Regions from separate parts of the Halobacillus sp. ABR2_026 genome, predicted to be linked through region 3. Evidence: a T-box and tRNA genes for the amino acid it is inferred to sense, from the RefSeq annotation. Region 3 holds a T-box; the other regions hold tRNA genes.
What was found. A T-box is a leader RNA that pairs with one kind of tRNA and senses whether it is charged. The one in region 3 lies ahead of argS (arginine--tRNA ligase), so its partner is inferred to be a tRNA-Arg.
Positions count from the first base shown of each region.

Region 1 (10,396 bases), 2.2 Mb from region 3:
TCGTGTATCTTATCTACGATCTTGCCTAAGCATTCGTCCACGGCTTCAATCGCTTTAATAGTCGGCTCAAGCATCCCTGAGTGTCCAACCATATCAGGATTGGCAAAGTTTAGAATGATGGCGTTGTGCTTTTCAGCATCCAGTGCTTCAAGAAGAGCATCTGTAACTTCATAAGCACTCATTTCTGGTTTCTGATCATACGTCGCTACTTTCGGAGAATCGATGAGGATGCGCTCTTCCCCTTCGAATTCTTTTTCGCGGCCGCCACTCATGAAAAACGTCACGTGTGGATACTTTTCTGTTTCAGCGATACGCAACTGCTTCATGTCATTGTCAGCAAGGACTTCCCCGACTGTATTTTTCAAGTCATTCGGAGGGAAAGCAATCTTACTTCTGACCTGGTCACTGTATTGCGTCATTCCCACAAAGTGAAGGTTTTTCGGTGCTCTGTCTCCACGCTCATAACCGTCAAAGTCGTCATTTGCAAATGTACGAGAAAGCTGGATGGCGCGATCTGGACGGAAATTGAAGAAAATGATACTGTCTTCATCTTCTACTTTTCCGATTGGGTTGTTGTCCTCATCTGTTAGAACAACAGGCTCCACAAACTCATCATACACTTCCTGCTCATAAGAATCGTCGATGGCTTTGATTGGATCCTTGTACGTCGAGCCTTCACCGTAGGCAATGGCATCATAAGCTTTCTTGACACGCTCCCAGCGATTGTCACGGTCCATCGCGTAGTAACGACCAGATAGGGTAGCGATTTGGCCAACGCCCACTTCTTCAATCGCTTCCTGTGTCTGTTTGATATAAGTCTTAGCCGATTTCTGACCTACATCACGGCCATCTAGAAAGGCATGGATGAAAACTTTCTCGAGCCCTTCTTCTTTCGCCAGCTTCAAGGTAGCGATCATATGGTCGATATGACTATGGATACCACCATCAGATAACAGACCGAAAATATGAAGAGCTTTATCTTTCGCTTTCGCTTCACGAACCGCGTTCAGCAGCACTTCATTCTCAAAGAAATCCCCTTCACGAATGGAAAGGTTGATTCTTGTAAGACTTTGATAGACGACACGGCCTGCGCCAATGTTCAAGTGTCCAACTTCAGAGTTGCCCATTTGACCTTCTGGCAGTCCTACAGCTTCCCCGCATGCCGTTAATTGAGAATGGGGGAATTGGTTCCAGTAACGATCAAAGTTTGGGGTGTTCGCTTGTTTGACAGCATTCCCTTTCTCTTCATCACGAAGAGCGTAGCCATCAAGGATGATTAAGGCAGCAAGGTTTTTCTTACTCATTCTTACCTGCCTCCACTAGTTTTAGGAAAGAATCAGCTTCAAGGCTGGCTCCTCCTACTAGAGCACCATCGATGTCGGACTGAGAAAGAAGTTCATCAACATTAGCAGGCTTCACACTGCCACCGTACTGAATGCGGACAGCCTCTGCAGCATCTGCACTGACGTAATCACTGACGACTTTGCGGATATGTGTACAAACTTCATTGGCTTGTTCAGAGGTTGCTGTACGACCGGTACCAATCGCCCAGATTGGTTCATAAGCAATGATCGTTTCCGCACATTGATCGTTTGTCAAACCGTCCAATGCTTTTTTCACCTGGGTTTCAACAACGTTCATCGTTTCATTCGCTTCACGCTGTTCCAATGATTCACCTACACAAATGATTGGAGTCAGGCCATGGTTGAATGCCGCATGGACTTTCTTGTTGACCTCTTCATCGGTTTCTTTGAAGATTTCACGACGCTCGGAGTGACCAAGAACTACGTAAGAAACGCCAAGTTCTTTCAGCATAACCGGGCTTACTTCACCGGTGAAAGCACCACTTTCTTCAAAATGCATGTTTTGAGCTCCGATTTTAAGGCTTGTGCCTTCTGTTTCCTCTACAAGCTTTTGCAGAAAAGGAAATGGAGCACAAACAACCGATTCTACCTGCTCTGAAGAAGGAACTTCATTCTTTGCTGTTTGAATAAAATCTTCCGCTTCACGGTGGTTTTTATTCATTTTCCAATTACCTGCGATTACTTTTTTACGCATATGGTTTCACCTCTCCTTTTTATTTATCGTTCAACAAAGATACACCAGGAAGATCTTTACCTTCCATGAATTCCAAGGATGCCCCGCCACCAGTGGAAACGTGGTCCATATCATTCGCGTATCCGAATTTTTCAACGGCTGCTGCAGAGTCTCCTCCACCGATGACCGTATAACCATCTGTTTCAGAAAGAGCATTCGCTACAGCTTTTGTACCGTTAGCAAAAGATTCGATTTCAAAGACGCCCATAGGTCCGTTCCAGATGACCAATTTAGAATCTTTAATGACTTTTGCATATTTTTCTCTTGTTTTCGGACCGATATCCAGCGCTTCCCAGTCGGCTGGGATGCTGTCGATTCCTACTTCTTCCTTATTAGCAGAATCAGAGAAATCATCAGCAACAACGACATCTTCTGGCATAAGGAAATTGACGCCTTTTTCTTCTGCTTTTTTCATATATTCTTTAGCTAAATCGATTTTATCTTCTTCTAGCAGCGATTTACCGATTTCATGACCTAGTGCTTTTACGAATGTGTAAGCAAGACCTCCACCGATGATCAAGTTATCAACTTTATCGATCAAGTTGTCGATGACACCGATTTTATCTTTTACTTTCGCACCACCAATGATGGCTGTGAATGGACGTTCTGGGTTAGATAGGGCCTTACCTAGAACATTGATTTCTTTTTCCATCAGGAAACCTGCAACAGCCGGAATATGCTCGGCAATACCTGCTGTAGAAGCGTGCGCACGGTGTGCCGCTCCAAATGCGTCGTTAACATAGAGGTCAGCCATATCTGCAAAAGCTTTGGCTAATTCCGCATCATTCTTTTCTTCACCTGGGTGGAAGCGCACATTTTCAATAAGAAGGACATCGCCGTTTTCCATTTCGGAAATGGCTTTATTCACTTCATCGCCGTACACTTCATCCGTCTTGGTAACCGTCTGTCCAAGAACATCGCTCAGACGGTTCGCCACAGGGTCAAGGCGAAGTTCTTCGACAACTTCCCCTTTCGGGCGGCCAAGGTGACTGGCAAGAATGACTTTTGCACCATTTCCAGTCAGGTGCTTGATTGTAGGGAGAGCCGCTCTGATTCGTGTGTCATCAGTGACTTCACCCTCACTCATCGGAACGTTGAAGTCAACACGGCAGAAGACCGTTTTTCCTTGTACTTCAACATCGCGGATTGTTTTCTTGTTCATAGAATGACAACCTCCTTGGTTTGTGGTCAGGTTCAACGCCTGCCCATATGTACGTTTCCACAGTTTCATTATGCAGAAACGCCGATAAGCAGGAACGGAAAAAACATGGATAAAGGAGGAGGACCTGAGACCTCCTCCTTTCCAGCTTTTTCATAGTATTTTCTACTAAGACTCAGATATTACAAGCCTTGGTTTTTAAGATATACAGCCAAGTCTACACAACGGTTGGAGTAACCAGTTTCGTTGTCATACCAAGAAACGATTTTAACCATGTTGTTTTCAAGAATAAGTGTAGAAAGACCATCGATTACAGAAGAGTGTGTGTTTCCATTGTAGTCTGTAGAAACAAGTGGCTCGTCACTGTAGCCAAGGATTCCTTTAAGGTTGCCTTCAGCTTCTGCACGAAGAGCTTCGTTCACTTCTTCAGCAGTTACATCTTTATCAAGCTCAGCTACCAAGTCTACGATAGAAACGTTAGACGTTGGTACACGCATAGCCATACCGCTAAGCTTACCATCAAGGTGTGGAAGAACTTTTGCCACGGCTTGTGCAGCACCTGTAGTTGTTGGGATGATGTTTTCTGCAGCAGCACGAGCACGACGATAATCTTTGTGTGGAAGGTCAAGGATTGCTGGTCGTTCGTGTAAGAGTGAACAGTTGTCATCATACCGCGCTTAAGACCGAACTTCTCATCAAGAACTTTAGCGTATGGAGCTAGGCAGTTCGTTGTGCAGGAAGCGTTAGAAATAACGTGGTGAGAATCTTTGTCGTACTGGTCTTCGTTAACACCCATAACGACTGTAAGATCTTCTTGCTTAGCTGGAGCAGAAATAACGACTTTCTTAGCACCTGCATCCAAGTGTTTCTTCGCATCGTCACGCTGAGTGAAGCGACCTGTAGATTCAATTACGATATCTACACCAAAATCTCCCCAACCAAGTTGAGCTGGATCTTTTTCAGAAAGTACTTTGATTTCCTTACCACCAACGATTAGGTTGTCACCATTCGTTGTTACTTCTTGCTCAAGTTTACCATGTACAGTATCGTATTGAAGCAAGTGTGCAAGCATGTTCGCATCTGTCAAGTCGTTTACCGCTACTACCTCAACTTCATTGTTGTTCAATGCAGCACGGAAAACGTTACGTCCAATACGTCCAAATCCGTTAATACCAATTCTTACTGTCATGCAAAATTCCTCCTTAGGATGATTGAAATCATATTTATTTAAAGGGATAAATCCCTTATTAACTCTTGGGCTGCGCCTTCATCAGTGATGAGGACATTACTCTGACCCGGCTGGAAATAAGATGAGATGGCCTGAGCTTTTGAACGGCCTCCAGCGACAGCAATCACATGATTCGCACGCTTCAAATCTTCTAATTGCAATCCGACAGTGCGAACCTTGTGAACGATCTCACCATTCACATTGAAATAGTAACCAAAAGCTTCACCAACAGCATGATGTTCTTTGATCAGTTCCAATTGCTCGGGAGAGGTTTTTCTACGTTCTGCCATCGTGAGTGCGTCTCCAACACCGTGGATGACGATTTCAGCGTTACGGATGATGTCCAACACTTCTTTGATCGAAGGTTCTTCTTTTATCGTCTGATAGGATTCCTCACTCAAAGGATCGGGTACATATAACAGACGATAGTCACCTCTCGCTTTCTTCGCCATTTCAGCACAAATGGTGTTGGCCTGATTTTCAACTCTTTCACCAAGGCCCCCACGTGCTGGAACATATAAGCACTGGTCAGCTCCGGAAAGCGGCGTCATCACCTGTGCGACAGAAGCCATTGTAGTTCCACCCGTAATGGCAATGGCCTGGTCTGGTGACATATGTTCTTTCAAATATTGGACACATGCTTTTCCCATCTCTTGTTTTACCCAATTGAGCTCATCACTATCACCTGGAACAACAACGACATAGTCTAAATTTAATTTATCCTTTAATTGTTGTTCTAAAACCTTTATCCCCGAGACCTCTTTAATAAACTCTGACAGCTGCTCAAGTATGTTCTGCCCTTCATAACTCAAGTGCATCCCCCTTGAAGTGATTTCTACAGCTCCTTGTTTATTCAGAAAGTCCACTTCACTCCGGACTGTACGCTCAGCAAGTTCAACACTTTCTGCTAACGCTCTTCGTCCTACAGGCTGCATGATCTGAATGTGGTACAACAGCTGATAGCGCCGTTGAATAACCTCCAGAACATCCGGGAATAATTTTCTTTGTAAGTCGATGAACGCTCTCATGGAAAAAGCCCCTTTTTTGAAATGGTGCCTAGCGGGATGTAATGCGTCCCAGCTAGTCGTATTATGTCCCGCTCGGAGCAAAAAAATATCTTATTTCAATTTTATATTAACAGTGGGGGTGTCCAGGTGCAAGCGTAAAACTCAACGTTTTTCATTGTAAACGCTTCATCAGCTCCACGTAATCGATCTGTCGATAATCCAGCTCTTCTTCACCTATTTTCAACACCGGAACCTCCAGCATATACTTCTCAAGAAGCAAAGGGTCCTTTTCAATATCAACGACGTCAACCTGGGTGTCAAATAAGGTTAAAAGATTCTTCACTTCCTCACACAACCCGCAGTTTTCTTTGACATACAATAAAACCAGAGACATGCCATATCCTCCCTTACTCTACATCCATTTCTACCCCTAGTTTATCAAAGCCCCCGACCTTCATCCATTCTCACAAATTCCCCTTGGAAAAAGTTTGTTTTGCTTCATCGTTCAGAAGCGAAGGAAACCTCTCTAGTCACCAGGCGCCAGAATTGGATACCAAAGAGGAAGAGAGTGCTTGGTATGGCCCCAAAGGAAGAAGTTCGCAGAGACTTAAAGAGAGGAAGTTCGATTAAATCCTGTACTCATATCGCCCCCACTTCGTGTGAATTCCCGTGGCAAACGAGTGACTACCCGGAGTCCTTCCGCTCAACTAAAATTCGAAATAAACGATTCAACCATTGCTTCCTTATAAGGAAAGTTCCGTATCCAGTTAATAAATATCAACAGCAAACTTTATAAGAACCAGCAAAAAAAGACACGCTTCACGAGGCGTGTCCTTTCTTATCGTAAAAACCGTTATCGATTTTCATCTTACGTTTATTCAAAAAATCCGCTAACTCTTCGCCTACGTAATTCTCGGGTGTGCGTTTTAATGACTCGTAATTGAAGGATAACTTTTGCTGCTCCTGCATGTCGAACACATGAATCCGCCTGTCTTCAGAAACTTCCTCAGTCGACAACATTTTGTAACGGATTAAGTTTGTCATAAATACCCCTCTTCTAAATAAAGCGAAAAGTCTGACTTTATTTATTAAATCATAACATAGAAAAACCAGGAAAGAAACTACATCGAGATAATATACCCAAATAAACGTTCGTATAATTCTTGTGAGGTTTCTGTGTAATCTTTATTCAAATTACATAAGTGTAACTGTGGTCTTTGAGGGGGTATATGATATTAATATAATGATTTTTCTGTAAAAAAAAGGATCATCCTTACATAATAAGGATGATCCTTCCAATTAGCGCGCCCGAGAGGATTCGAACCCCCGACAGACGTAGAACCGGAATCTACCGCTCTATCCAACTGAGCTACGGGCGCAAAAGCGACATGCAAATTATATTATAAGGATAATACTCCAAAAACACAACCCATTTTTTCAATCTTCAAGAAAACTTTGCCTTTGTTCACCCTTGAGTTCCGAAAAAACAGGCGCACCTCCAGGGGGTAGACAAAGATTCGCTTGCCACAGGACGTCCTCCTTCTAAAATTCTTTGGGCCTCGCCTGGCGCACACCCCTTTGAAGTTTCACCTTTCCTCTTTATACCGTTCTCACTTTCTCATAACGAACATTGTACGATCGATGCTCAGATTATGGCTAATCGTTTAAATGGGAGAGTTCAAAAACTCTATCCTTAAGAGGGGGAGACATGTGGAGTCTGCGAATGAAACAAACAAAGATCATGTCAGAGGATGATCAAGAGGGGGAGCTCGATAATGATTCTTCAACTGATCTCTACCTCTACTTTCCTTCTACTGTTTCATACGATAATTCTAGTTCAGGACGTTTATATGGGCAATTTTAGGGTATGATGGTAGGAGGAATCGGAACACTTCACATAGAACGAAAAAGTAGAGCCTTTTTTCATACTTAGATATTAAAACACCCCTGCTGAAATACAGGAAAAAGGTCGATTGTTTTTGTTTGACCTTTATTGACCTTAAAGGTATGATGAATGTATTCCATCATTATTAATTTGATGTTAAGGAGGAATTTCAAATGAATTTAGTCCCTACAGTCATTGAACAAACAAACCGCGGAGAACGTGCGTATGATATTTACTCCCGCTTACTTAAAGACCGTATCATCATGCTTGGAAGCCCGATCGATGATAACATTTCAAACTCTGTCGTCGCTCAATTGCTTTTCCTTGCAGCAGACGATCCGGAAAAGGATATTTCCCTATACATCAACTCTCCAGGTGGATCGATCACAGCCGGCATGGCAATCTATGATACGATGCAGTTCATCAAGCCGAACGTATCCACCATCTGTACAGGTATGGCGGCTTCTATGGGAGCTTTCCTACTGAACGCCGGAGAACCAGGAAAACGTTATGCACTACCGAACAGTGAAGTCATGATTCACCAGCCCCTTGGTGGTACACAGGGTCAGGCATCGGATATTGAAATTCATGCCAAACGCATCATCAAAATGCGTGAGAAGCTCAATAAAATCCTTGCAGAGCGCACAGGACAGCCGATGGAAGTCATCGAGCGTGACACGGACCGCGACAACTTCATGTCCGCACACGAAGCTGTTGAATATGGTTTGATTGATAAGGTTATGGAGAAAAACGAGAAATAAGTAAACGTAAAAAACCGCTGTGGGTCCACAGCGGTTTTTTTGATGGGCATGAGAACGTTCCCTCATATGAGAACGTTCATTTTTTCACATACTTGAATATTAATCATTGGTGACGAAATCAGTAAGTACCTGTACCGCCTGTTCCTCATCCGAACCATCAGCAATCAATTTAATTTCCTCATCTGTGCCTACGGCCAGACTCATTAAACCCATGATGCTTTTCGCATTGACTCTCTTTTCACCTTTCTCTATGAAAACGTCAGCGGTAAATTTATTAGCTTCCTGTACGAATTGTGCAGCGGGTCTTGCCTGCAAGCCCGTTTCCAGTTCAATTTTTACCATTCGTTCAATCACGTATCATTCCCCTCTCTTCCTATATTTTGAAATTCTCATATTTTGTAAGCGGATTCAACTCTAAGGAAAAAGAACGCTCTCTTAAAGAAAGCGTTTATAATTGTATTTCATTATAGCATGAATCTGGACAAGAAACATTAATTTCTTGTGTTTTCTGTTACTTCACCTTTTCTTACTTTTTCAGCAAATTCATCGATTTTACGCAGGCGGTGATTGATTCCTGATTTACTGATCGAACCCCCGGATACGTATTCCCCGAGCTCTTTCAAGGAAATTTCCTGGTGTTGAAGTCTTAGAGAAGCAATTTCCTGAAGTTTATCAGGCAACGCTTCCAAACCAACCGTCCGTTTAATGAATTTGATGTTTTCAACTTGACGAAAAGCGGCTCCGATCGTTTTGTTCAAGTTCGCTGTTTCACAATTCACAAGCCGGTTGACAGAGTTTCTCATGTCTCTGACTATCCTTACATCTTCAAATTTGAATAGCGCCTGGTGCGCCCCGATGTTGCTAATGAGTTCCGTGATTTTATCTGCTTCTTTCAAATAAGTGATGTATCCTTTTTTACGACTTAGTGTTCGTGCATGCAAACCGAAACTGTTCATAAGCTTACACAACGCCTCGTTGTGTTCCTCATCGGAAGAATGAATTTCCAGATGATACGAAGAGGTTTCCGGATTGTTCACAGAACCGCCCGCCAGAAATGCCCCGCGCAAATACGCTCTTTTACAGCAGGTTTCTTGCATATATTTTTTTGGAATATCTGGATTGATGGAAAGCGGCCCATTCATGATCTCCAAATCTTCCAGCACCACATTCGCTTTTTCTGTCATCCTTACTATATAAACATTATTCTTCTTGAGCCTCATTTTCTTACGGACAAGAAGTTCTACTGGGTAGGGATAAAGCTTTTTGATTAACGTGTAGATCCTCCTGGCGATTGCTGCGTTTTCTGTCTGAATATCAAGGATATATTCCCGGTTGGAAAGGGAAAACGTTCCATTCATACGCACAAGAGCAGCTAATTCAGATTCCAAGCAGCACGTGTCCGCTTCTACATTCGTTAATTCTTTTTTGATTTCTGATGCAAATGACATGATGTACACCCCCTTCTACCCACCATACAAAGCCTACAGCATAGAATGCAGCAGTTTCGCTAATTTTTCTGTGTCATGCCGCAACATAGGCTTACTATGGTCGATGATGTCTTCTTCTATAACTTTCAATCCCATGGATTTAATTCTCTCAATATCATACACGACTGGTTCTGCATTTTCTTCTGCATAAGCAGCTCTAACACCTTGATCAATCGGTCGGTTATGCACAATCACTGACTGTAACACGCCTGACCCGATATGATCAAATAATGCCTGAATATGATCACCAGCCGTGTAACCGGAGGTTTCTCCCTCCTGCGTCATGACATTACAAATATACGTAACCTGCGCTTTTGTATCTCTTAAAGCTTGTCCAATTTCAGGAATGATGATGTTCGGCAGAATGCTTGTATAAAGACTCCCTGGTGATATCACGACCATATCAGCGGATTTGATGGCTTCCACCGCCTCAGGAAGAGGTTGAATCGGGAGAGGGCTCACGTATACTCTCTTAATTTTTTTCTTTTGTTCAGGGATTTTGGATTCGCCTGTAACCACGGTCCCGTCTTCCATCTCCGCATGAAGGTTCATGGAATGGTTGGCAATGGGATAAATATGCCCCCGGACGTTAAGGACTCTTGAAATTTCTTTGATTCCTTTGTAAAAATCCCCTGTCATCGAGGCCATGGCTGCAAGCAATAGGTTCCCCATCGAATGACCGGACAACCCATTTCCAGAAGCAAACCGGTGCTGAAAAAGATCTAACAACATAGGTTCAGCATCCGAAAGGGCGGCGACAACATTCCTAATA
Region 1 covers NZ_JBSWTM010000001.1:2,993,363-3,003,758, forward strand. Annotated here, with positions in the region: gene gpmI (2,3-bisphosphoglycerate-independent phosphoglycerate mutase) at 1-1,304, opposite strand, end outside; gene tpiA (triose-phosphate isomerase) at 1,297-2,058, opposite strand; gene ACXADE_RS15560 (phosphoglycerate kinase) at 2,078-3,259, opposite strand; partial or broken gene gap (type I glyceraldehyde-3-phosphate dehydrogenase) at 3,439-4,445, opposite strand; gene ACXADE_RS15570 (sugar-binding transcriptional regulator) at 4,484-5,512, opposite strand; gene ACXADE_RS15575 (glutaredoxin family protein) at 5,664-5,885, opposite strand; gene ACXADE_RS15580 (hypothetical protein) at 6,311-6,535, opposite strand; tRNA gene ACXADE_RS15585 (tRNA-Arg) at 6,795-6,870, opposite strand; gene clpP (ATP-dependent Clp endopeptidase proteolytic subunit ClpP) at 7,550-8,137, shown strand; gene ACXADE_RS15595 (HPr family phosphocarrier protein) at 8,237-8,491, opposite strand; gene whiA (DNA-binding protein WhiA) at 8,629-9,585, opposite strand; gene ACXADE_RS15605 (gluconeogenesis factor YvcK family protein) at 9,619-10,396, opposite strand, start outside.
Region 1: it has a tRNA-Arg gene. The T-box ahead of argS (arginine--tRNA ligase) is inferred to sense a tRNA for this amino acid. The anticodon was not compared.

Region 2 (10,396 bases), 3.2 Mb from region 3:
AAGCGTTGTTTTGGATGTTTGTGCTGCAGGCGATCGTCTTGCTCCTTTTTGCCTTCGTCCTTCCATTTAAAGTGTTGAGTCTTATTGTCTTGTTTTTCATGGGGTTATTTGCTTTTATGAACGTACCTGCTTTGCAGATTCTGGTGGTTCAATTAGCTGAAAAATATGTTCCTTCTGCAGTCAACGTAGCTTCGGCATTGAATATTGCTGCTTTTAATGTGGGAATCGCTGTGGGGTCTTCCGTGGGCGGTGTCATTGTGGATACGATTGGTATCGTTCATACCCCGTGGATCGGTGCAGGGATGGTGGGGGGAGCTGTCCTCTTAACAAAACTGTTAAATACGATGGAACAATAGGTTATATCAAGGACCCCACTATATAGTGGGGTCCTTTTCTATTGTTATAATAGAAACGATGGAAAGAGGAGGGATCGAATGGGATATATAGAGGAATTGCGTGCTATTATAGGGCACCGCCCCATTATTTTAGTTGGATCAGTGGTCATCATTCTTGATTCTAAAGGCCGAATTTTGCTGCAGGAACGTACCTCTCCTGAAGGTGTGTGGGGCCTCCCTGGAGGTTTAATGGAACTTGGAGAAAGCACCGAACAAGTGGCGAAACGTGAGGTGCTTGAAGAAACAGGTTATACTGTCGAAAACCTGCAATTATTGAATGTTTACTCGGGGGAAGATCAATTCAGTCGAGCCCCGAATGGGGATGAGTTTTATGTGGTGACAACCGCCTACTTTACGGTTCATTACAACGACCATTGTGCATTCGATCGAGAAGAAACCGTCCAGGTGAAATTTTTTGACCCCGAGGAGCTTCCGGAAAGAATGATTGGGAGCCACCGAAAGATGATAGATGATTACAGACAAAGTATCGGTAATCAGGACGGTGTTTAAGTGTGTTGTTGAAGCGGGGCGGGGGTGACCTTCACGGTTGGTTCAATGCCCTTTTCCACCTGCAGGCCTTAAACATAAACAAATCCCTTGAAGTTGATTCTTCCAAAACCGAGAGCACTTCTTCGCTGACATAAAGCATAAAAAAACTCCTGACGTTGGTTGAACGTACAGGAGTTTTTCGCAGGTCATTACGTTAATAAATGACTGGATCGCCATTTTCGTGATTGTTGGATAAAGTGCCCGATTTTTTCTAGCACCGGTTCAATACTTGTTTTATCATTCAGCACATCATAATCAGCGATATTGAGCCGAAGGACAGGACATGAATTGAAATTATCGATCCAATTGTCGTAACGTTTGAACATTTCTTCCCAATATTCAATTGGTGTTTCTTGTTCCATAGGGCGTCCACGTTCCTTGATGCGTGTGAGAATATCATCGAACGAACCTTCCAAATAGATGAGAAGATCTGGATGTGGGAAATAAGGTGTCATTACCATCGCATCAAACAGGTTGCGATACGTTTCATAATCGGTTGCGGACATGGTGCCTTTTTCGTAGTGCATGCGGGCGAAGATTCCCGTATCTTCGTAAATCGAGCGATCCTGAATGAACCCACCGCCGTATTCGAAGATTTTCTTCTGTTCTTTGAAGCGTTCGGCTAAGAAATATATTTGTAAATGGAAGCTCCAACGTTCAAAGTCTTGATAAAATTTATCGAGATAAGGATTTGTATCGACTTTCTCAAAGGAGGTGCGGAAATTAAGGGCATCAGCGAGAGCGTTTGTCATCGTAGATTTCCCAACACCGACCGTACCTGCGATCGTTATGACGCTGTCATGTGGAATTCCAAAGCGTTCACGTGCATTCATTTGATAACTTCTCCTTTATTTAAATGCTGCTCTACTTGATCAACAATATAATTTAAATCGTCCTGATGTTTCACGAAGTCTAAATGATCCCCGTTCAAGCGAATCACAGGAATATCCGGGTGAGTAGCTTCAAAGTGTCTCATGAAGTCTTCGTAGTCTTGAGAGAGTTGTTCAAGATAAGAAGGTTGAATATTTGCCTCTACATCACGGTTACGCATGCGGATGCGTTCTAGAAGGGTATCTAAACTCGCGTGTAAGTAGACAACCATATTCGGTTTAGGCATATCGTGTGTCAATATATCAAAAATTTGAGCATATTTGTCAAATTGTTCTTCTCTTAATGTCCGCTGAGCGAAAATCATGTTTTTGGATATATGATAATCAGCGACTACAGGCTTTCCCAATTGAAGATATTTCCGGTCGATGTCTTCGAGTTGCTTGAATCGATTGCACAAGAAGAACATCTCTGTTTGGAAGCTCCATTCTTCAATATTGTCATAAAACTTGCCTAAAAATGGGTTCTCCTCAACGATTTCCTTCAGCAAATGAAAATCAAACTGGGAGGCGAGCTTTTTAGACAGAGACGTTTTCCCAACCCCAATGGGCCCTTCAACTGATATGAAAGGTAAATCTCCCATCTCTTTTCCTCCTTCAAACTCAATTCAAAAAACGTGAGTGTCCGCCACTCACTTACAAAATACGATACTTTTAGACAGACAAATAACATTTTATCATATACGATCGTTGGAGGTAACATCCGAAGAACATTTTTAAGCCTTAATTCCTTTGCAATCTTTGGTTTGTTTTGTATAATATTACTCGTACGTTCATTTGCCCCCGTAGCTCAGGGGATAGAGCATCGGTTTCCTAAACCGTGTGCCGCAGGTTCGAATCCTGCCGGGGGCGCTGGCTGAAGCTTGAAAAGCTTCAGCTTTTTTTTATATTCCTCACAAAATTAATCTTCTTACGGCTCCACGTGTTCAACCATAAGACAGCACTGAAACCGAGAGAGAGAATAACGATGACCCACATGAGAGCTTCTTCCATTCGACCTGATTCGACTGCAAAATAGATCGCCAGAGGGATGGTATCCGTCTCTCCTGGAATATAACCTGCAATCATCAATGTTGCCCCGAATTCGCCAAGCGAACGTGCAAAGCTCATGACTAAGCCGGCAAGCAACCCGGGCCATGCTAAAGGCAGGGAAATGGTAAAGAATATTTTAAGTTTTGAAGCCCCCATCGTCAAAGCCGCGTTCTCAAGGTTCTGATCATAGTTTTCGAAAGCGGCAGATGCACTTTGATACATGAGAGGAAAAGAGACGACCGCTGAAGCGATAACAGCACCTGTCCATGAAAATACCACCTGAAGATCAAACCAGGCCATGAGCCACTTTCCGACCCATCCATTTTTTCCGAATAAGTAGAGAAGAGCAAATCCGATAACCGTAGGAGGCAGAACGAGAGGAAGGAGAAGCATCGATTCGATGATACTTTTCCCGGGAAATAATTTTCTGGAAATCAGCCGTGCGGTCAATATACCAATAATGAACACAAGTCCTGTAGCGATACTGGCTACCTTTAATGACAATAAAAGAGGTTCGACATTCATTTTCCTATCTTTCCACCTCTCGTGGGATTGAATCCGTAATCTTTGTAGAATGTTGTCGCCTGGTCACTTTTTAAGAAGGAAAGGAAGTGACGCCCCTGTTCCTTAGTCCGGCTCTCTGAAATAATGACTCCAGGATAAAGGATCGAATCATGAAGAGACGTGTCTATTCTTGTTAGGACAGATGCTGTATCAGAAATCACTGCATCACTTGCATATACAAATCCGTACTCCACTTCTCCGGACTCTACATAAGCGAGCACCTGTCTTACATCACTTCCAAATACGACCTTTCCCTGCAGCCCATTCCAAAGTTGAATCTTTTCCAAGGCTTGCTTCGTATAGGTACCAGCAGGTACGCTATCCGGATTGCCAACGGCGACTTTTTCTTCCGGTGATAAGTCCAGGTCTTTCAGATTATGGAAAGGTGTTGCCGATTTAGCGGTGATGAGAACGAGTCGATTGGTGGCGAATTCGGTGTACGTTTCCGGTTCCACAAGATGATTTTCTTGAAGAAAGTCAGTCCACCGGAGGTCTGCAGATAGAAAAACGTCCACCGGAGCTCCTTGTTCAATCTGTCTCGCTAGTTTCCCTGAGCTGCCGTAGACCGCCTCAACCTCTACATCGTATGTTTCTTCGAATATAGGAATGAGCTCTTCCATGACATCCTGCAGACTAGCAGCAGCTGCAACCCTTAGGGTCGGTTCGCTGGATTCCGATTGAGAGGTACAGCTGGCCATAAATAGTAAAATCAATGTCACTGAAATCAATGTTTTCGTCCGCATAGTTATTCCCCTTTGTTTCCATAGGTTCTATGTTAAAGATACGTTATATGAAAGTAGAAAGCGATGAAAAGGTCAAGGAGAAAGGAGGAGTTTTCGTGAAATTCCAGGTGATTTCGACACTTATTATTGCTTTGATTCTGACACAGCTCCCAGTGGTAGGAAAATATTTTGCTGTTTTGAATACGATGATCCATGAGAGTGGGCATTCTGTTATGGCTCTCCTTACAGGTGGGGAAGTCAGGAGGGTTTCCTTGTTCCCGAACACTTCAGGATACGCTTTAACCGGCCATACCTCATGGATCGGACAGGGACTGACGAGCATGGCAGGCTATGTATTTGCTTCTTTCTTCGCCTTTCTTTTCTTTTTCCTGATCAGTCGAGGGCAGTATAAATGGATGATGTACCTTTTACTTGCGTTTTTAGCCGTCAATTTACTCTTCTGGGTCAGGAATGTATATGGACTCTTTTGGATCGTAACGTTTGGTGCAGGGTTCCTTTGGTTGTTAAGGACCGGCCATGACCAATTGATGGAGTATGTTTTATTATTTTTAGCCTCTCTCGTCCTGGTAGAATCGGTTACGAGTGCATTTGAAATCATGTGGGTCAGTTTTGTAGCACCACAGCAGGCAGGAGATGCAGCAAACCTTGCGCGACTAACAAAGTTTGTTCCTGCGCCGCTATGGGGAACTGCATTTTTCCTTCAGTCTATATACTTTGCGTTTCTTTCTCTCAAGCGTGTCTTTCCTTTTTGATTCTGTGATGGAAATTATGAAAAAATAAAAAAATCCGCTCTCGCCCTTACTTATTAAAACCTTCTGAATAAGTTAGTAAGGTAAGAAAGAGAGGAGGGAATGGAATGAGCGGAGGATACGGTGGCGGTTTCGCGCTATTGGTTGTTTTGTTCATCCTTTTGATCATCATCGGTGCATCTTTTGTAGGTGGCCGTGGGTACGGATACTAAGGAATAAAAATGGCGGGAAAATCTTCCCGCTGATACATAGAATCAAACGTTTCTAACGGCAGGAAAAGGGGAATGGAAGGACTAGATTAATTGGACGGAGGAGTCGTTTATGGATTTAAAAGAACATTTGATTGCTCATGGATATGATCACGTGGATATTCTGCTTATTGATGATGAGGGGGACCAATCAACCGTTGCTGACATTTCCCTGCCGAAGGTCACGGATCTTGAGTATAAGCTTTATTTGAAACCTGAGAGTATTACGTATCATTTCAAAGAAGAGAATCCATACTTTGAAGCTGAGCAGCAAGCGGAAGGCCATGGTGGTAAAAAAATTAAAGGATTCATCCTCGAATGGTAAAAGCCCTGAGAAACAGGGCTTTTTTATTTGGCTGATAATGGGGATGAGAACAGTTTTCTGCTGTAGATGGACAAACCTTCCTCTGCGAAAAGGCTATGAAATAATTCATTTAGTGAACACTGTTTTGTTTATTCTCGGTCTCAAGGGGAATGAAAATGGTAAATGTGAACAGGAGGTCCAAAACATGCAGGAACATAAGCTTTATATTAATGGTGAATACACAGAATCGAATGGTTCAGAATGGATAGAGGTTTTAAACCCGGCAACAGAAGAGGTCATTTCCAAGATTCCTAAAGGGACTGAAGAAGATGTAAACCGGGCGGTGGAAGCTTGGAGATCGTTTAGAAGATAATCGTGCTACTTTCATTGATTTGCTACAACAGGAACAAGGGAAAGATCATGAGCTTGCAAGTGGAGAAGTCGATCTTGCTATCGATTATTTCCGTTATATGTCAGAATGGGCACGAAGGATAGAAGGGGAAATTGTCCCTAGTGATCGGAAGAATGAGAACATCTTCATTTATAAGAAACCAATCGGAGTCGTTGCCGGTATCGTTCCATGGAATTTCCCTGTATTCATCCTGGCACGTAAAGTGGCTACAGCATTGGTAACAGGAAATACCTTAGTATTGAAACCAAGCCAGCAGACCCCGAATACAGCTATGGAGTTCACGAAAATTGTCGACGCTATGGAGTCTGTTCCAAAAGGGGTTTATAACGTCGTTACAGGGACAGGTTCAGAAATAGGGAATACCCTTGCTTCTCATCCGAAGGTGCATATGGTAACGATGACAGGGAGTGTTGCGGCAGGGACAAAGGTAATGGAAGCTGCCGCACAGAACATTACTAAGGTAAACCTTGAACTGGGAGGTAAAGCACCTGCGATAGTAACAGCGAATGCTGATCTTAATGTTGCGGCTGAAAGCATTACAACGTCCCGTCTAGCAAACAATGGCCAGGCTTGTACAAATGCTGAGCGTGTGTATGTACATGAAAGTGTAGCTGAAGAACTGCTCGCCAATTTACGTCATAAATTTGAGTCCGTAACGATGGATGACCCGCGTGAAAATAAGGAAGCGGATGTTGGCCCCCTTGTGAGTATGGATCGTCTAAAAGAAGTCGAGAGTATGGTTAAAGAAGCGGTGGATGCTGGAGCGAAAGTTGAAATCGGGGGAGAACGAGGAGATCTGAATAAAGGATATTTTTATAAGCCTACGATTCTAACAAATGTTACGCACGACATGAAAATCATGCAGGAAGAAATTTTCGGTCCGGTTATTCCAGTAACGACATTCAAGACACTGGATGAAGCGATTGAAAAAGGAAACGATACCGAATACGGCCTGTCATCATCTGTCTATACGAATGATATGAATGAAGCAATGCGGGTTGTGAATGAATTGAAATTCGGAGAAACCTTCATCAACCGTGAGAATTTTGAAGCTGTCCAAGGATATCATGCCGGAATGAGGAAATCAGGACTCGGTGGCGCCGATGGTAAACATGGGATGGAAGATTTCCTTGTTACCCAGGTCGTGTATATGCAGTATAATGATGATCAGCAATAATAGGAAAAGAGCTGCGATGGAGATCGCAGCTCTTTTTTTAGCGGTTATCAATTTTTTCAGGATACAGGTCATGATTCATCAGGCGATGATCAGCCATCTGTTCAAACTTCGTGCCCGGTTTCCCATAATTGCAGTAAGGATCGATAGAAATCCCCCCGCGCGGAGTGAATTTCCCCCATACTTCAATATAGCGTGGGTCCATCAACTCAATCAGATCATTCATGATCGTATTGACACTATCCTCATGAAAGTCTCCATGATTCCGGAAGCTGAACAAATAGAGCTTCAGCGATTTACTTTCCACCATTTTAACATCTGGAATGTAACTGATATAGATGGTTGCAAAATCGGGTTGGCGTGTTTTCGGACATAAAGTCGTGAATTCTGGACAGTTGAATTTCACGAAGTAGTCACGGTTTGGGTGCTGGTTGTCGAATGTTTCAAGGACATCAGGGTCGTACTCAAACGAATAGGATGTCCCCTGGTTCCCGAGAAGGGATAAATCAAGTGCTTGATCATTGCGTCCTGGCATGGGGCATGCTCCTTTTTCCTTGTAGTATCCAATAAAAAAGCCACAGCGGCTAAGGGCTGCGGCTTGTTAGAAGACGTGGTCCTTAGTTTTTTATCGAGGGGTTGGCTAAGAAACCTCGTTCATAAGTTTTTAACTGATATTTATTATATTAACACGCGCGAATACTGTCAATTTACCTCGTTCGAGTGACCTAATTCTGTAAATCTTTGGAGATATCACTTTAAATATGAACGGAAATTTACTACAATAGAAGTAATTCATAAAATTTTCAGAAAAATATGCAGTTCGTGGCTCTGAAAGAATCAGAGCTTTCTTCAGCCACAAAGGGAAAACGTTTACAAAAACATTCTTATGAGGTGATGATGAATATGGATATGAAACCAATTCCAGCTAGATCGGGCAATCACAACATGGAAAACTACACAAAAGCGTACGAGAATTTCCAGTGGGAAGAAGTAAAAGAACAATTCACCTGGAATGAAACGGGTAAAGTGAACATCGCATATGAAGCTATCGACCGTCATGCAGAAAACCCTGATAAGAAAGATCAGGCGGCTTTAATTTATTCTGCACCGGATCGTGAAGAAACTCTGACATTCGAAGACTTAAAGATAAAAAGTAACCAATTTGCGAATGTATTGAAAAAACATAACATAGAAAAAGGGGACCGTGTCTTTCTCTTTATGCCGCGGAGCCCGGAGTTCTATGCGACGTTCTTTGGTATTCTGAAAGTAGGAGCTATTGCTGGGCCCCTGTTTGAAGCATTTATGGAGCAGGCGGTTCGGGATCGTTTGGAAGATAGCGAAGCTACTATGCTGATCACGACGCCTGACCTGCTGGAACGTGTACCGGCAGACGAGCTTCCAAACTTAAAACAGGTCGTCCTAGTAGGTGGGGATGCTCCGGGAAATTATATTTCTTACGATGAAGAAATGAAGAAGGCTTCAGAAGAATTTGATATTGAATGGGTCGATCTTGAAGACGGGATGCTTCTTCACTATACATCCGGTTCAACAGGTAAACCAAAAGGTGTTTATCACGTCCACAATGCAATGCTTCAACATTATCAGACAGGAAAATGGGTTCTCGATCTTAAAGAGGATGATGTTTACTGGTGTACTGCAGACCCAGGCTGGGTAACAGGGACAAGCTACGGAATTTTCGCTCCATGGTTGAATGGGGTGACGAATGTCGTTCGTGGCGGCCGCTTCAGTCCAGATGACTGGTATGGAACGATTTCTGATAAACAAGTGTCTGTCTGGTACTCTGCACCTACAGCTTTTCGTAAGCTTTTAAGTGCCGGAGAAGCAGTAGCCAAGAAACATGACCTTTCATCGCTACGTCACGTGTTGAGTGTAGGGGAACCATTGAACCCTGAAGTTGTAACATGGGGACTTTCAGCTTTCGACCTGCGTATTCACGATACATGGTGGATGACAGAGACAGGTGGTATGTTGATTTGTAACTATCCTGCAATGGATATGCGCCCGGGATCCATGGGGAAACCATTCCCTGGAGTGGAAGCGGCGATTGTTGATAATGAAGGAAATGAACTACCGGCCAATCAAATGGGCAACCTTGCGATTAAGGAAGGATGGCCTTCTATGATGCGTGCCGTCTGGAAGAATCCAGGGAAATATGAAAGTTATTTCTTGAATGGCTGGTATGTTTCCGGGGACAGTGCTTATAAAGATGAAGACGGCTACTTCTGGTTCCAAGGTCGTTTAGATGATGTGATCAACACATCAGGCGAACGTGTAGGACCATTTGAAGTAGAAAGTAAATTGATCGAACACGAAGCTGTAGCGGAAGCGGGAGTCATCGGAAAGCCTGACCCGGAACGCGGGGAAATCATTAAAGCGTTTATCACCCTTAGAGAAGGGCACGAACAATCCGATGAATTGCTTGAGGACATCCGCCAATTCGTTAAAAAAGGCTTGAGCGCACATGCTGCGCCTAGGGAAATCGAAATCAAAGATACGATTCCTAAAACGAGAAGTGGTAAAATTATGAGACGTCTCTTGAAATCATGGGAGCTTGGGTTGCCGACTGGCGATACATCTACGCTTGAAGAGTAATAGACGAAAGCACAGTCCTCTAAGGGCTGTGCTTTTCTCATATTCATCGTCTTGTTTCACGTGGAACAAGCGTGCGTGAGAACATAAATTCGTTTCATCCTATGGTAAGATGTGGTTGTAACTTACATAGAATGCAGGTGGCACAATGTTAAAACAAGAATCTTCACTATTTGTAGACCGTTCTTTGGAGACTGTTCAATGGTTTGTCTTCCTATTGGCGAGTGCTGTAGCTCTTCCCATAGTGATCGGTTCGATTTTTGAATTGAATTTCAATGAAGTGTCTGGTTTGATGCAAAGGACATTTTTTGTCGTAGGAGTTGCATCATTTTTACAAGGGGTATTGGGGCACCGCCTTCCGATTATGGAAGGTCCCGCAGGCATTTGGATCAGTATTTTTGCTGTGATGGCTTACAGCGGTGCGCAGTCTGGAGACAGTTATCTGGAAACCTTGCAAATCCTGCAGGGGACTATGATTTGGACAGGGATCTTTTTGTTTCTATTCGGAGTCTTCCGATTGTCGCATAAGGTTCTTTATGTTTTTACACCGCTTGTGACAGGGGCCTTTCTATTTTTGTTGACTATACAGTTGAGCGGAACTTTCTTACAAGGGATGCTTGGAATCCAGCAGTCTACAGGAACTGTGGATGGGAAACAAGCGCTCGTGGCTTTTGTTACGCTCGGATTGGTCATTGGACTCTCTGTAATGGCTAGGGGATGGTTGAAAAG
Region 2 covers NZ_JBSWTM010000001.1:3,936,971-3,947,366, forward strand. Annotated here, with positions in the region: gene ACXADE_RS19850 (MFS transporter) at 1-356, shown strand, start outside; gene ACXADE_RS19855 (NUDIX hydrolase) at 435-905, shown strand; gene ACXADE_RS19860 (deoxynucleoside kinase) at 1,094-1,777, opposite strand; gene ACXADE_RS19865 (deoxynucleoside kinase) at 1,774-2,415, opposite strand; tRNA gene ACXADE_RS19870 (tRNA-Arg) at 2,611-2,683, shown strand; gene modB (molybdate ABC transporter permease subunit) at 2,705-3,388, opposite strand; gene modA (molybdate ABC transporter substrate-binding protein) at 3,385-4,170, opposite strand; gene ACXADE_RS19885 (M50 family metallopeptidase) at 4,266-4,922, shown strand; gene ACXADE_RS19890 (YjcZ family sporulation protein) at 5,027-5,131, shown strand; gene ACXADE_RS19895 (hypothetical protein) at 5,241-5,492, shown strand; partial or broken gene aldA (aldehyde dehydrogenase) at 5,677-7,060, shown strand; gene queF (preQ(1) synthase) at 7,098-7,592, opposite strand; gene acsA (acetate--CoA ligase) at 7,961-9,670, shown strand; gene ACXADE_RS19915 (purine/pyrimidine permease) at 9,816-10,396, shown strand, end outside.
Region 2: it has a tRNA-Arg gene. The T-box ahead of argS (arginine--tRNA ligase) is inferred to sense a tRNA for this amino acid. The anticodon was not compared.

Region 3 (10,396 bases):
TCATCGCTGTGCTTATCATTCGTTTCCTGAACGATATCCGGGTCCCATTCCGTCCCGATATGCCAGGCAGCTAAGTAAGGACTTGCATCGGCGGTATAGTCACCACTCGCTTTTCCTTTCTGTTCTGGTATTTCAATATCTCCATAAACGGCACCTACTGCATGATCGATCTCCTGCTTGAATTCATCGATCACCCGTGATGATAAAGCATCTTCCGTTTCATGCATCAAACTGACAGGTGACCAGACTCCCTGCATAAAGTAAAGGGGGTCTTCTTCCGAGTCTTCGTTATACTCCACCAGGGCCTCATAGAAAACTGGCTCATGGATGGTATAAATCCGAATCGTGTTCACTCCCATCTCGTCTATCCTCTTAAACCAGCGGAGATAGTCCTCTTTATTCATCGGAAGTTCTCCTGGAAAATGGCCGGGCAAAGAGGCTCCCATGTTCACTCCTTTAATAAAATACGGAGACCAGCTTTCATCTTGATAGATTTCTATTTGATCGCCTTTGGTGCGGAACTTCACTTGGCTTCCATCTTGAAGCTGTTTACTTTCCGTCACCTGCGTAGAACTAATTAAAAAATAGCTGCCGGCCAAAGTCATAAAAAAGATAACCATGAGCCCCAAGCCCTTCCATTTCATCTCGCTCACCCTCCTCTTTCCATTTTATTGCACAAAAGAAAAACTTTTTAGGTATTGCAAACTCTGTTTGGAACCGTTAGATTGTTAGTGTGTTTCCTCGCTACGTTTATTACGCTAACACGGGGGTTAGGACTCTTCATCGAAAACAAGGGTTCGGAACGACGAATTTCTATTTCGGTACCCCCACAAAAATTCGACAAAAAATTACCCGGTCGAATAAAGGGGAAAAAACCAAGGTACAGGAATGATGATAGGTGAACCGCTTTCAAAAATACGCAGCACAATGATTGCGGACCCCCGGAAAATGAAAAGCAGAAATGGATGGATTTGTGGTCAGTAAATGCCGAACGAAAGAACAATGACTTATTAATTGGAGGTACACAATGAAGCGAAAATTATGGTTGCTCGTAATGATTGCCGTACTTTCTCTCCCACTTTATGGTTTTTCAAGTACGGATGAATACAAGAAAGCTATGTGGCTGGAGATGGAAGACATAAGCGGAGAAGTAAGTGCCATTCTGGAACGGGCCCAAGAAAATCAAATCAATGTTCTATATGTAAAAGTGAATACCGAAGAAGATTCTCAAGTGTATGCAGATTTCATTCAACAAGCTGGAAACGAAGGTATTCAAGTCCACGCCCTTGGCGGTAAACCCTCGTGGGCTTTAGAAGAAAATAAACAGCAAAGCTTAGACTTTGTGAATTGGGTGAAAGAGTATAATCAATCAGTAGATACGGAAGAACAATTTGCGGGTATCCATTTTAAAATCCAGCCTCAATACCTGGTGGAATGGTACGAGGACCAGCCTCGTGTCCTTCGTGAATGGAAAGATAATATCACCGCTACCATGCAATCGATTGAAGGGGACAGCACGCTCGAAATAAGCAGTTCCATTCCTTTCTGGCTGGATGAACTAAAGACACCCGGTCAACCGGATATCCCTTTTAACACGTGGTTGATTCAACAATTTGACCATACAACTATCTTGGCTTATCGAGATACTTTAGAAACGGACAACGGAATTGTAGCGCTGACCCAAGATGAGTTTGAAGCAGCAGACAAAGCCGGTAAACAAATTATGGTTGGTGTTACTACGGCACAAACCGATCAGAATTCGACCACGTTTTATGAAGAAGGTTTGGCGAGTATGAATATGCACCTTGGTCTGATCGATAAACACCTCGGTGAACACAACTCCTATGTTGGATACGCCATCGACAATTATACAAACTTGAAACAACTGGAAGAAGGTTCTCCCAAACAGGAGGAACAACAAAAACGAGGCACATATATATGGGAAGCAGAGACACTTATTAATGAAAAAGACAAAATACTGGAATTCGCCAAAGAGAATAACATCAACCTTCTCTACACACGTCTTGATTTAACGCAGCCCTACAGCGCATATTCGAGTTTCGTCGAAGCTGCCAATCAGGCAGGGATTGAAGTACATGCCATGGGCGGACATCCTTCCTGGGCCTTAAAAGAAGAAGAAGATCGGATCTTAGATCTGGTGAATTATGTAAAGTCCTACAATCAAAATGTTACAGAAAACCAGTCATTTGACGGCATCCATCTTGATATTGAGCCGTATGTAGAACCCTCCTGGTCAACCGACCAAGAGTCTGTATTAAAACAATGGATGGGTAATTTAGAACGTTTTGTCGAAGAAACAAAAAGCGGAACGGACTTGGAAGCAAGTATGGATTTAGCCATGTGGTTTGATGATACCCAAACACCAGGGCACCCGGACACGCCTTTTAATGAATGGGTGATCAGCAAAATGGATCACACATCAGTTATGGCCTTCCGTGATGAAGCGGCCGGTATTATTGATGCCGCTAAAAATGAGGTCAACTATTCCGAGGAACTTGGAAAAGACATCCTCATTTCAGTAGAGATGAAAGAGAACCCTTCCCACCCGCATATCTCCTTCCATGAGGAAGGAAAAGAAGAAATGGAGAACCAGCTTTCGAAAGTTGATGAAGAATTCAACTCTTATTCCTCTTATCGCGGGTATACGGTACATGCCTATCGCTATTGGGACAAGGCTAAAGAATAACTAAAAAAGTCCGAACGATATGTAAAATATCGTTCGGACTTTTTTGATCTCTGTTACAATCATTCTCTCTCGATAGTAAGAAAATCATACCTTAGACCTTTTTCAATCGATTTCTTCTGTAATGATCCCCCACTGCTTTGACTTTAACACAGCTTCTGCTCTTGTCTTCACCTGCAGCTTTTTGAAAATTTCCGTTAAGTTGTACTCAATGGTCCGCGGACTCTTAAAATAGAGTTGGGCTATTTCCTTATTGCTTTTTCCTTTGGCCACTTCCTTCAATATTTCCTGCTCTTTCGGCGTGACGGATATTTCCCGTTCAGGGATTTCATGCTCCTCTGATTCATCTACTCGAACTTCATTTTTTCTCAGTTGTTCGAAGAGCGAAACAGGAACGATGGCTTTTCCTTTCACCCCATATCTAATGGCGTCTATTAATTCTTCCCTGGGAGCTGTCTTACTAATAAAACCGGACACTCCCGCTTCAACCAATGTATTGAAATATGGCCCTACGTCATGACCCGTATAAATGAGTACAGGCGAAGAATGCCCCGCGCTGCGTACTTGTTTCGTCAGCTCTATACCGTTCATTCCTTTCATGCGTAGATCGAACAACAGGATGGTAAAACTCTGGTCCTGTAAGATTTCCATTGCCTTCCCCGGGCTGTCTGCAATGGTTACAACCATCCCCTCTTCCCTTTCAATCATTAACTTAGAACCTTCTCCAATAGCAGGATGATCATCCACCAATAATATAGAAACCATCATACCCCTCCTCTATTTCATCACTTCATCCATCTGCATTTATTAAAATAGCGGCTTCAACACCCGATCCTTCAGGCGAAAAAATCTCCATGCTTCCTCCAAGACTGTTCACTCTCTGTCTAATCCCAGTTAACCCCATACTTTGAGTGAAAGCATTCGTTTTTTGACTGTGCTTCATTCCCACACCATCATCCTTGTACGATAACATAACCATATTCCCGTCGTTCTTCAATTCGAATTCAACTAAAGAAGCCTCTGAATGTTTAGAAGCATTATTCAATAGCTCTTGAGCAATCCGATAAAATGTTAAGGATTGTTCATGATCAAGCTCGATTGTAAAATCTTCATAATGATAATCAATACGATAGTTCTCACGCTTGCGATAATGCTCGATTAAATAGGAGAGAGCTTCCACAATCCCAGTTTCTTTCAGGAAAGGAGGACGCAGGAACGTGCAAGTTTCCCGGATTTGTCCGACGACCCCTAATAAACCTTCTCTGACCTGTAACAGTTCTTCTCTTACAGGCTCATCCATATCCTTCGAAGCCGATAATTCTTCCACCTTCCGATACCATACCAGCTGCTCCTGAAGAGCTGAGTCGTGTAGATCAGATGACAGCCTTGCTCTCTCCTCTTCCGATAGCTTAAACATAAGCCTCAACATCCATGAAGGGACGGATTGATCTTCTTGGATCGAATTTTTCAAATCTTCCGTAACCCCTTCGATCAATTGAAAATTTTCGTATACGATGCTTGTATACTGGACGATGGTTTTCAACCACCGCTGCTCATCCTGGTTGAATGGCGTATGATTCACTTTTTGTTCAATCCACAATATATCAGCTGTATCATGTCTGTCACTAATGACATAGCCTAAGCCATCTTCGAGTAAGAACGGCAGACCAATCCTTAACGAGCGTCTGTAATAGGCCACATACGTCTTCATTGAATGAAAAATCACTTTTTCATCCCCTGCTATTAACGTTAGTTCATTTTCCACTTTGTCATACGACAGAAGTGCCGCATGCCACACGGGAAGGACGTCTTTAACTTCACGAAGAAGTCTGTCATCAAGTTCTTCTTTTTTGAAGATTTTCGCCAGGTCATAGGAAAACCTGTCGAGGCTCACTTGAAAATTAAACTTGTCCCCAAACAGTTTTGAACGAAGAGAGAATCTTTCTTCTAGATAGAAAAACAAGATCAATAGACCATAGGTTAGAATGGACAGTCTGATCCACTGTAAATAATTGAGATTCGTAAAGAAGATGAGCAACACGATGATGCATGCAGTCAGGATCATGGAAATAATGGCATAATAGCGTAGTCGACTGTTAATGAAGTCAATATCGAATACCCGCTCTGTCAGCACAAGATAGAGAAAAAAAGCTGGCAAAAATATTAAAAACAGAGCTGTCACGGGAGCTGGTATAAGTTCGACTCCAAACACAGCATTAGGTAAAGCCGTTAAAAAGATAAATGGGAAGAATGAAACGATGATTCCGAAGATAGTATTTTGAAAAATCGACTTATGTATAGTTTTCCGAAAGGTCATATAATAATAGACGAGAACGCTCAAACCAAAAAGAATCTCCAACGAAAACAAGATCAGCTGTGTATTGCGGATGACTTCATAACTCCCCATAGCCAACCGGAAGATGGATAAGCCATCTAAAAAAACGACGCCTAAATTAAGCAGGTAAATGGCTGCTAATAACCGCTTGGTTACCAATTGAATCTGGTATTTTAAAAAATATTGATAATGAAAATGCAAAAACAGAACAGGTACCATCATTAAGGACAAACTGTTCATGATTCTAGCCAGGCTGTCCGTTCTGGCAGATGCCCCGGCGCTTAAGTATCCGATCCCTACTGCCAGAAGAAAGGCTATCAAATATATGGCCACGGGGTCTCTCCGTTTTTTTATAAAAACCTGTAAAGAAAACAAATACAGGACGAGAAACACGATGGTTGGGAGAATCGTATGGTAAAGAAGCGTATTATAATTGATCGGATCCTGAACCTCATACTCCAACTCGGTCCCGCTTCTCATTATTTTCATTTGATCAAGATTTCCGATTACACCATAATTCTGAATGGAATGATAGGTATCGGCCGATTGATGATTGACTTCTTTAACAACATCTCCCACTTTTATCTTTCGATGGGCAGCCCAGCCAATAGAATCCACGCTTGAGACCTCCCAAGAACCCTCCTCATTTTCTTTCACATCAATACCAACATACGTTTTGGTAATCGTCACGAAAACGAGATAAATCGCAGTTATTAATATAAGACTAAAAAAAAAACGTGTTTATGATTTCTTAAGAATACCATCCCGATCTCCTTCCCTCTCTTTAATGAAGCCAAAAAAAGCCAGAGCATCTCTGGCTTTTAAGACTCTATAACGATTACTTCCAATAACACATTCTCACATCGATTCCCTGTGGATCTTCTGATGTAAATACATCGATTATAGCTTCTTTTTCAATCTCAGAAACACCAGGAAAGTCGATTGTACCTTCTTTCACCTGATCAATAAGCTTTGGATTCTGCACCAACTTTTCAACCATCTCAAATAGCATCGTTGTTTCCTCCTTAGTAAAGATCCATCATTTTATAAGTCCTCAATAACCTTCTCCATCCGTTTCTTCCATTCCGGGTTTACCTGCAATAATTCCATCTCCTGCACAGCTTTGCGCTGATACTTGCGAACGAGAACCTGGATGTATGGGATGACCGTGGATCGGGAAACCCAGTCAAATAAAACCTGCTTCCGATCCGTGATGAACGAACGATCTACGCGTCCCTCATAGTAATCTTTCATCCATTCTGCCTCCGGGGCATTTTGTTTCATGAGCATAAATACAGGTAATGTCCACTTTTTATTGAGCAAATCATTTTTAGAGTCAAAACGAACCAAGTCCTGCAAGTCATTAACTAGTTGCGCTCCTATACCAAAGCTCTCCCCATATCGTTGTATGATGGAGAGGTTGCTGGCATCATGAATAGATGCCCCGAGCATACATGCACATGCCATTAATGCCCCTGATTTATGCTTCATCATATCCAAAAACTCTTCTTCAGTAGAAGGTGTTGAAAGTAAGTCTCTATGTTGACCATTTACGGCTTGTATGACTTGATGATGCAAGGAGTTTAAGGCGCCAGTGGAAACGCCCTTTTGGAAAGGAGCCTCTTGAATCAGCTTCATGCTCATCACTAAAAAGCCGGTAGACAAATTCATCGATGTAGCCTTAGAAGACTGGGCCCAAGGTTTATCATCAGCATCTTCGTCCTGCAGATCATCCAAAATATCAAGAGCCAGGATCAAGAACTCAACAGCCGCTGATAGGACGTACATGCCCTCGTGTTTCTCCCTGGAATCCATGTGAAAATGAAGCTGAGTAATCGTGGAAAAAGAAAAACCCTCAGTTTTCTTATAAGAAATAAATTGTACGGCCAGATCTTTCAGGCTTTGGTCCTCCAAATTGCTATTCACTGCATGAAGCATTGTCTTATATAAATGCTCAGATGAATAACTTGGAATCCTTGCCATAAGCCACCTCACTTTCCAATAAAATGTCGAACCTTGAATGCATGACAACACTATCACAAACTGGACAAACGGAAAAAGGTAGTAAAGTATCATGTAAATAGTAAGAAAATTTCACATCATCGGAATACAAGAAACATCATATTTTTCCACAAGTCTTACAAGCACACACAAAATTTCAAAAGGTAAACATTTCCTTCGTAACCTCCCTGTAACCTTATTGTCATAGAATGATTCGATGGTCCTTCTCAAAAGATGCTTTTCAAATACTTCTTAAAACGGCATGTGTTGTACACCTCTATCCTTTCTTTTCTTATTTATCAAGTGGAGTTTCTTGTTTTTTGTAAACATGAATCCATATCTGTTTTACTTAAGAGTAATATTACACGGTAATATCCAAAGTATAGACACACCTATGTAACCGCTATCATTATCATGTGTCTTTTTACACAGGTTTCTTTGAATGGAAAGGTCCATTTTAAATATATGGAAAATAAAAGGGAGTAAAGACTCATTTCCAGGAGCGGTTTTCAAAAAATAATCTTCATCATCTGTACGAAAAATATCATTACAAATAATATCCTAGAGGAGATGAAGATTCATTAATGAAAAGAAAAGGGATTGCAAACAGGAAATCTTTCCGCTATACTCTTTTCAACCATATAAAAATTCTAGGAAAAAGAGAGTAACTGTACAGGAATAGAACAGCGACTCAGGGACGGTGGAAGCCTGAGCAGATTCCTGATAGTGAAACGGACTTTTGAGGAGCTTACCTGAAAACAGGAGTAGGGATAAGCCGGGGAATTCCCCGTTAACAACATCGAGTGGCTGGATAACAGCTATAAGAGTGGTACCACGAGCACAAACCTCGTCTCTTCTAAGAGACGGGGTTTTTTAATTTTTGGAGGTGTCCTGGATGGAAAAACAAATACTCTCGCTACAAATTTCTCATATTCTCGGGGAAAGTTACCCAAAGGAATGGGTAGAGGATAACATTGAAGTTCCTAAACGATCGGACGTCGGTGATTTAGCTTTTCCATGCTTCTCTTTGGCGAAATCGTTAAAAAAGAATCCGGCGATGATTGCAGAAGAAATCTCGAAAGGTTTAAAACATCCGCTTTTCAAAGAAGTGCAGACGGCCAGTGGATACATTAACATTTTCCTTGACCAGATGTTCGTGACTGACCATGTCCTTCAGCAGTTCTATCAAAACCCTGATACTTATGGCTCTCATTCTTTTGGAAATGGGAAAACGGTTGTGCTGGACATGTCTGCTCCGAATATCGCCAAACCTTTTTCCATGGGACACTTAAGATCCACCGTTATAGGAAATGCGCTGTCCAACCTGGCTCATAAATGCGGGTATACTCCTGTGAAAATTAACTATATCGGAGACTACGGCACCCAGTTTGGAAAACTATTAGCTGCCTACTTAAAATGGGGCCGAGAAGATGGAATTAAAGAGAACCCTATTCAGGAATTGACGCGTGTGTATGTAAAATTCCATGAGGCTTCCAAAGAAGATTCCTCCCTCATCGAAGAAGGAAGAGAATGGTTTAAGAAACTGGAAAACAACGATGAACAAGCTCTTTCTTTATGGGAATGGTTCAAAGAAGTTTCTTTAGAAGAATTCGAAAAAATCTATCACCTGCTCGGGATCTCATTCCACTTAACCCAGGGGGAAGCCTATTATAATAATAAAATGGATACAACCCTTCAAATGCTGCAACAAAAAGGATTGTTGGAAGAATCACAAGGTGCTCAGGTTGTACGATTGGATCAAGAAGAACTCCCACCATGCCTCATTCAAAAAAGCAATGGAACAACAATTTATGCGACAAGAGATTTAACAGCCGCTATTGACCGATGGAACACGCACGGGTTCGATGAGTTGCTGTATGTAGTCGGTAGTGAGCAGACGCTCCATTTTCAACAGATCAAACATGTACTTAAAAAAGCCGGGTATTCCTGGGCGGACCAATTGAAGCATATCTCTTTTGGTATGATGCTTCAAGACGGCAAAAAAATGTCCACCCGCCAAGGAAAAACCGTCTTACTGGAACAGGCCCTTGAAGAAGGTATTACTCAGGCCCTTAAAAATATCAAGGAAAAAAATCCAAATCTAAAGAATGCAAAAGAGGTCGCCGAACAAGTAGGCGTGGGGGCAGTCATCTTCCATGACCTGAAACATGACCGTCGACACGATGTAGAGTTCTCATTGGAAGATATGCTGACCTTTGAAGGGAATACAGCTCCTTATCTGCAATATACTTACGCAAGAACGCTATCACTGCTTGAAAAAGGGAAATTTAACCCGATCAATTACCAAACAAAAATCCATAAAGCATCCACCTGGTCATTGATAAAAACCATCCAACTTTATCCGGAGGTGATTAAAAAATCTTATAAAGAGTATGATCCTTCCATACTTGCTAAACACTTGTTGGAAACCGCCCGTCATTTTAATAAATGCTACGCCCAAACAAAAATAATTGGCAGTGAAGAAGAACAACCCCTTCTTTCTTTAATTTATATGGTCAATTATCAATTGAAAGAAGGACTGGCCCTGCTTGGCATCCAAGCCCCGGAGAATATGTGATCAACAAACAGAGTTTCGCACATTTCCGTTTCTTCTATTATAATAGAGGTAACAAATGGGAGAGGAGCACATCCAATGTATCCGATCTACTATGGCCTGATCGCCATCGTCTCCATTGCAGCTCTAATCGGGACACTCGTCATTGCTAAGAATGTAAATAAAGCGGAGAATAAAACATCTCCTGAAGACGATGCCGTCCAATTAAAAAATGCAGGAAGCGACACGGGAAGCATCCCATTGCTTACGACTATTTACGCCATCACATTTGTCCTAACCGCTATCTTGTTTTGGATATTTATCTTCTAGCTCAATGTTTCAAGGAGAAGAGGCCGTGCCTCTTCTCCTTTCATTAAGAAGAAACGATTACGACATCCGCTCGCCCCTCCGGATCGACCATGGTTAAGTAGTAATCTTCAGCTTTCCAATAGCGCTCCTTAAACTTATCGACTTTTTTTCTTGTTTCCGGTTCTTCCCTTAAATATCTTTCCTCCCTCGAACATTTCAAATAGATCATTCTATTAAAATATCCTCGCCATTCCTCCCGTTGAAGAAATACTCCTTCGAGAATGACCAGCTTTTTTTCTTTTTCCAAGTCTTTGAACAGCTTCTCCTTTAACACTGCCACATCCCATTGAAGGAAATAATACTCGTACCAGGGTTCATATCCGGTGTTGTACCGCTTATTGGCTTCCACAATATAGTCATCGATGTGATAAACCACCACTGGAATCGACCTGTTCTTAAGTTCTCCTTCCAATGCTTTCGTGACCGTCGTTTT
Region 3 covers NZ_JBSWTM010000001.1:768,751-779,146, reverse strand. Annotated here, with positions in the region: gene ACXADE_RS03920 (hypothetical protein) at 1-644, opposite strand, end outside; gene ACXADE_RS03915 (hypothetical protein) at 1,028-2,707, shown strand; gene ACXADE_RS03910 (response regulator) at 2,810-3,469, opposite strand; gene ACXADE_RS03905 (ATP-binding protein) at 3,495-5,657, opposite strand; gene comX (competence pheromone ComX) at 5,878-6,051, opposite strand; gene ACXADE_RS03895 (polyprenyl synthetase family protein) at 6,084-7,022, opposite strand; T-box leader at 7,684-7,898, shown strand; gene argS (arginine--tRNA ligase) at 7,936-9,618, shown strand; gene ACXADE_RS03885 (hypothetical protein) at 9,694-9,924, shown strand; gene ACXADE_RS03880 (AAA family ATPase) at 9,968-10,396, opposite strand, start outside.